Regions from separate parts of the Rhodoferax sp. GW821-FHT02C08 genome, predicted to be linked through region 2. Evidence: riboswitches for the same ligand, from Rfam matches in the RefSeq annotation. Region 2 holds a riboswitch; the other holds the start of a gene.
The links. Region 2 has a riboswitch for glycine ahead of AC07VY_RS21570 (D-amino acid dehydrogenase). Riboswitches for the same ligand answer to the same signal wherever they lie in the genome.
Positions count from the first base shown of each region.

Region 1: another riboswitch for glycine. It lies ahead of gcvT (glycine cleavage system aminomethyltransferase GcvT); the one in region 2 lies ahead of AC07VY_RS21570 (D-amino acid dehydrogenase).

Region 1 covers NZ_JBWKVR010000027.1:56,209-59,414, forward strand. The annotation lists gene gcvP (aminomethyl-transferring glycine dehydrogenase) at 1-603, opposite strand, end outside; gene gcvH (glycine cleavage system protein GcvH) at 623-994, opposite strand; gene gcvT (glycine cleavage system aminomethyltransferase GcvT) at 1,020-2,144, opposite strand; glycine riboswitch at 2,196-2,319, opposite strand; glycine riboswitch at 2,329-2,428, opposite strand; gene AC07VY_RS23255 (HDOD domain-containing protein) at 2,477-3,206, shown strand, end outside.
Region 2 covers NZ_JBWKVR010000022.1:66,211-69,416, forward strand. The annotation lists gene AC07VY_RS21560 (ABC transporter substrate-binding protein) at 1-346, opposite strand, end outside; gene AC07VY_RS21565 (TauD/TfdA dioxygenase family protein) at 551-1,459, shown strand; glycine riboswitch at 1,561-1,669, shown strand; gene AC07VY_RS21570 (D-amino acid dehydrogenase) at 1,828-3,048, shown strand; partial or broken gene AC07VY_RS21575 (chloride channel protein) at 3,131-3,206, opposite strand, start outside.

The sequences.
Region 1 (3,206 bases), on a different contig from region 2:
GGTGCTGACCTTGACTTCAATACCCAGCGGCTTGGCGCGGGTCTGGATGACTTCGATGGTTTGCGGATGGCAGTCGCCCGCCACGATGAACACATTGCTCTTGCTTTTGGCGCTGCGCTTGGCCAGGGCCATGGCCTCGGCGGCGGCGGTGGCCTCGTCCAGCATGGACGCGTTGGCAATCGGCATGCCGGTCAGGTCGCAGACCATGGTTTGGAAGTTGACCAGCGCCTCCATGCGGCCTTGCGAAATCTCGGCCTGGTAGGGCGTGTAGGCGGTGTACCAGGCGGGGTTCTCCAGGATGTTGCGCTGGATCACGCCGGGGGTGTGGGTACCGTAATAGCCCTGGCCGATGAAGCTTTTGAAGACCTGGTTCTTGGCGGCAATAGCCTTCAGCTCGGCCAGTGCTGCCGCCTCGGTCACGGGCGCTGGCAGATCCATTGGCGTGCTGCGCGCGATGGAGCGCGGCACGATGCCGTCAATCAGATCCCGGCGCGAACTGGAGCCAATCACTTCCAGCATCAGGGTTTCGTCGGCAGCGTCGATGCCGATGTGGCGGGCGATGAATTCGCTGGCGTTTTCTAGTTCGTGCAGGGAGGTCGTCATGGGGCAGGTCTAGGGAGGGTTAGGCGTTTTGGCTAAATGCGTTGTAGGCGGTTTCGTCCAGCAGGGCGGCGACTTGCGATGCGTCTGACAGCTTGACCTTGAAGAACCAGCCAGCGCCCAGTGGGTCGGTGTTGGCCAGAGCAGGGTCGGCGCGCAGGGCTTCGTTGACCTCGGTGATCTCGCCGGAGACAGGCATGTACACATCGGCCGCGGCCTTCACGGACTCGACCACGCCGGCCACGTCTTTTTGCGCGAAGCTTGCGCCGACGGCGGGCAGGTCGACGAACACTACGTCACCCAATGCGTCTTGCGCGTGGTGCGTGATGCCGACGGTGGCGGTGTCGCCCTCGATGTTCAGCCATTCGTGGTCTTCGGTGTACTTGATGCTCATGGGGGTGCTCCTGTAAAAAGTTGAATTAACCGCGAAAGTAATTGTTCGGGGTGAATGGCATGGACGTGACTTCCATCGGCACGATTTTGCCTCGCACGATGGCGTTGATACGGGTGCCGATGGTGGCAAATTCTGGCGCCACGTAGGCCATTGCAATCGGCTTGTCTACCGTGGGGCCAAGCAAGCCGCTGGTGACTTCGCCAATTGCGTTGCCTGCGGTGTCCTGCAAGGCTGTGTGTTCACGCACCGGGATACGTTCCAGTGCCATCAGTCCCACACGTTTCTTGGTTGTAGTGCCTGGTTTACCTGCGAGTTGCGCTAGTATTTTGCTAGCGCCTGGGAAGCCGCCTTCACGCGCGCCACCAGCGCGGCGTACTTTTTGCAGGGCCCAGTTCAGGCCGGCTTCGATGGGGGTGGTGCTGGTGTCCAGGTCGTTGCCATACAGGCACAGGCCAGCTTCCAGGCGCAGCGAGTTGCGTGCGCCCAGGCCTATGGGTTGGACTTCGGGCTGGGCCAGCAGAGCGCGGGCCAGTGCCTCGGCCTGGTCTTGGTGTACCGAAATTTCAAAACCGTCTTCGCCGGTATAGCCACTGCGGGTCAAGAAGCAGGGGATGCCGGAAACAATGAAATGGCCGCCGGTCATGAACACCAGCTTTTCCACGCCGGGCGCCAGGCGCGACAGCGCGTCTACAGCCTTGGGGCCTTGCAGCGCCAGCAGCGCCATTTCCGGCATGGGGATGACTTCGCAATGCAGGCTGATCCGGGCCTGGATGTGGGCAATGTCCGCTGCTTTGCAGGCACCGTTGACGACGACGAAGATGTCATCTTCCGCCTGCTTGAAAAACATCAGGTCGTCGCGGATGCCGCCCTCGTCGTTCAGCAGCAGGCCGTAGCGCTGCTTGCCTACGGGCAGGTCGATCACGTCGACTGGCACCAGGGTTTCAAAGGCCGCAGCGGCATCGGGGCCGACCAGGCGCAACTGGCCCATGTGGGATACGTCGAACAGGCCGGCGGCGTTACGCGTGTGGTGGTGTTCGGCCATCAGGCCGGCCGGGTACTGCACCGGCATGCTGTAGCCAGCGAAGGGCACCATGCGGGCGCCGAGCTCCAGATGCAGCGCGTTGAGGGGAGTGAGTAACAAATCGGCCATGGCGGTTCTTTCGGGGACACACAATCGGATCATGGCCTTTGACGGCCATGTGTGGTCCCCGCTGTCCGCTTTACCTGAGCGATTCGCCGGGCCGGCCTTGCGGTGGTGCAGGCCGACTGCGGGTTGCGCCTTCGGTGAGTCCGCTCGGGGCGGACTTCTCTCCAGTGGGGTGACGTTTGATGAGAAACGCTTGTCAGTCCTTTTGCCTGAGCGTTCAGGCCCACGTAGCGGGGCCCTGCGCCTTCGGCGGTTTTCGGATGAAAACTCTCTCCTGACGGGGGGGATTCTACCCAAGCGCAAGTCGGCATAATTCCGTGGACTAAGGGGGCGCGATGCAGCTGGCAGACATAGACCGAGAACTGGAAACCGCCAAGGCCAAGGGCGCCGTGCGGGATATCGTGATCCCGCCGTGCCCCCAGCTCTTGCTGGCGCTGCAGGGCGAAGTGCGGGGCGGCGACCCCGACCCCGCCGCCATCGCCCGCATTGCCAGCCAGGACGTGGCCATGGCGGCGGCGCTGATACGTTATTCGAACAGCCCGCTGTTTGCCCGCTCGCGCCCGGCCCGTACCGTGGGCGAGGCCATCGCCATGCTGGGCGTGAAGCAGACGGTGGGCGTGCTGACCGGCTTCTTTACCCGGCATGCGATCCGCGTGGATGCGGCCTTGCTGGAGCATTTCTGGGAAACCTCGACCCGCCGATCCCTGGCCATGGCCTATATCGCCCGCCATCTGTACGGTGTGGATGCCGACGTGGCGCAGACCTGTGGCCTGTTCTGCCATGTGGGCATACCGGTGATGTTGCAGGGCCTGAAGGGCTATGCCGGCACCCTGGCCGAGGCCCTGGCGCGGCAGGACCGCAGCTTTGTGGCAACCGAGAACGCCGCCCACAAGACCGACCACGCCGTGGTGGGCGCGCTGGTGGCCAAGACCTGGAAGCTGCCGCCCCTGGTGACGGCCGCCGTGCGCCTGCACCACGACTTCGACATTCTGCCGGTGGCCAGCGTCCCGCCCGAAGTGCGCTATCTGGTGGCCATGCTGTTGCTGGCCGAGCACTTGGTGGCCC
Region 2 (3,206 bases):
AGCCGGTCCAGGTGTTGTCGTCCACGCCGTAGTAGCCGAGCACGGCTTTCACCGGCGCCTTCTTGGCCAGCAGCTTGACCAGCGCGCCATTGAAAGCGCCACCGATATCGATGTCGCCGGTGACCACGGCCTGCACGTCCTGCGGGCCGCTGATGGTGTTGCCCACCCACTTGGCTTTCAGCGGCGCCAGATAGCCCAGACTTTCGGCCAGCTCGATCCAGACCACCTGGCCGGCCGAGCCCTGGTAGCGGATGTCGGTGACTTCCAGGGCCTCTTGCGCCAGGGCCTGGGCCGACAGCCCGAAGGCCACTGCCGCGGCGGTAAATAGCTTGAAAACGGTTCGCATGCATGTCCCTTGGGAGTTGTCGTGAAGTTGCAGCGTAGATTGGCAAGGCCTACGCAACAACGAAGGAAATTGCGCATGCATATGCGCATCTGTGCGGTGTAGATGCACATGCGAATTCCGTGCTTTGGTTTCCGGGTTGCAGTTCCTAGCATGGGCGGGTGTTTTTTTCGATCCTGTTTCAACCCGTCTTACCAAGGAAGTTGCATGTCCGCTGTTCTCAACGCTCCCCACGCTGAAATCGTTCCCACACTCGATATCCATCCTTTGGCGGGGCGGATTGGTGCACGCATACAAGGCGTGCGCCTGTCGGGCCAGTTGGCGCCCGAAACCTTTGCCGCCATCCACCAGGCGCTGCTGCAGCACAAGGTGCTGTTCTTCCGCGGCCAGCAGCATCTGGACGATGCCGAGCACCAGCTGTTTGCCGGGCGCTGGGGCAGCATCGTGCCGCATCCCACCGTGCCCTCGCGCAGCGGCACCGAGATTCTGGAGCTGGACTCGAACCACGGCGGCCGGGCTAATTCCTGGCATACCGACGTGACCTTCGAAGCCGCTTATCCCAAGGTATCGGTGCTGCGCGCGCTGACCATTCCGCAGCAGGGCGGCGACACGGTGTGGGCGAATACCGCCGAGGCCTACAACCAGTTGCCGACCGAGCTGAAGGCCCTGGCCGACACCCTGTGGGCGGTGCACGGCAACGACTACGACTACGCCGCCACCCGCGTCGAAGTGGATGCGCATGGCGCCAAGCATTACCGCGAAGTGTTTACCTCGCGCCTGATCGAGGCCCGCCATCCGCTGGTGCGCGTACACCCCGAAACCGGCGAGCGCAGCCTGGTGGCCGGGCATTTCCTGAAGCGCTTTGTGGGCTACAACACGCATGACTCGCAGCGCCTGTTCGAGATCTTCCAGCACCACATCACGCGGCTGGAGAACACCGTGCGCTGGCGTTGGGCCGAGGGCGATGTGGCCATCTGGGACAACCGCGCGACCCAGCACTACGCGATCAATGACTACGGCGACCAGCACCGCGTGGTGCGCCGCGTCACCGTGCATGGTGATCTGCCGGTGTCGGTGCACGGCCGGCGCAGTGCGGCCGAGCCTGCGAAAAATTAGAGCGCGGTTCGGCCGGGTCAATCAGTCGGCCTTATGGGCGGATTCAATTGATTGACCGAGTCATTCCGGTGCTAGGGTGCGTGGACCCCATGCGATAATTGCGGCAGGTACCGGGAGAGTCTGGGGCCCTTGTTGCTCAACAAGTTTGCCCACAGCGCCGAAGGAGCAACCGCCCCGGAAACTTTCAGGCAAAAGGACCGGTACCTGTCACACACATCTGAAGAGCAACCGGGTTTCGTCACCCGGTTCACCGCAGGAGCAAGCGGCTTGGCTATGTGCCAGTCGTGAATCTCTCAGGTCCAAAACAGAGGGGCGATAGCTGCGCACGCTTGTTGCTATCCCCACTTTGACGTTTTGGAACTCTCATCATGAAAAAGTTTGCTGTTATAGGCGGCGGTATTACGGGCGTGACCACGGCATATGCCCTCGCAAAGCGGGGTTTCGCGGTCACTTTGTTTGAAAAACACCGCTATGCGGCCATGGAAACATCGTTTGCCAATGGCGGGCAGTTTTCGGTGTCGAACGCCGAGGTATGGAACCATTGGTCTACCGTGCTCAAGGGGCTGAAGTGGATGCTCAAGAGCGACGCACCTTTATTGGTCAACCCCAAGCCGAGCTGGCACAAGCTGGCCTGGTTTGCCGAGTTCATTGCTGCCATCCCGCACTACGAGAAAAACACCGTGGAGACCACCCGCCTTGCCATTGCTGCGCGTGCGCACCTGAATGCCTGGGCGGATGCGGAAGGGCTGGACTTTGACCACAAGCGCGAAGGCATTCTGCACATCTACCGTGACAAAGCCAGCTTCGACCATGCCGGCAAGGTCTCCAAATTGCTGGCCCAGGGCGGGCTGGACCGCCGCGCGGTCACACCGCAAGAAATGCGCGCCATCGAGCCCACCTTGGCTGGCAACTACTATGGCGGTTATTTCACTGAAAGCGACACCACGGGCGACATCCACAAATTCAGCACCGGCATGGCCTTGGCGGCCGAGCGCCTGGGCGTGCAAACCCGCTATGGCCAGCACATAGATGCCGTGCAGAGCGATGGCAAACAGGTGACTGTCACTGCCAATGATGGAATCGAACGGCAGTCCCATGTGTTTGACGGTGTGGTGGTTTGCGCCGGTACGGCCAGCCGGGACCTGGCGGCGCAGCTGGGCGACCGCGTCAACATCTATCCCGTCAAAGGCTATTCCATTACGGTGAATTTGCAGGATGCACAAAGCCAGGCTGCTGCACCGATGGTGAGCCTGCTGGACGACGGCACCAAATTGGTCACCAGCCGCTTGGGTGTGGACCGATTCCGCGTGGCCGGTACGGCGGAGTTCAATGGCTATAACCGGGATATCCGGGCCGACCGCATCCGTCCTTTGGTGGAATGGGTACAGCAGTGCTTTCCGGGTGTGCGCACCGAAAGTGTGGTGCCCTGGGCTGGACTGCGCCCCATGATGCCCAACCTGCTGCCTCGGGTGGGCAAAGGCAAGCGACCTGGCGTGTTCTACAACACCGGGCACGGGCACCTGGGGCTGACTCTGTCGGCCGTGACGGCCGATATGGTGGGCGCCATCGTTGCCTCCAGCTACGCCTAGCCGGTGTTATTCGCTCAGGCGAACGTAGGTGGACAGCAGGCTGCTTTTGTTGACCACGCCCAGTTGTGGGCTGGTGCAGTAAGCGACCCAGCAAGGATGCACCCAGCGCGGCCAACTGCACCATGGAGACCTCTCGGCTTATGGAGCCGCCGCTGGCG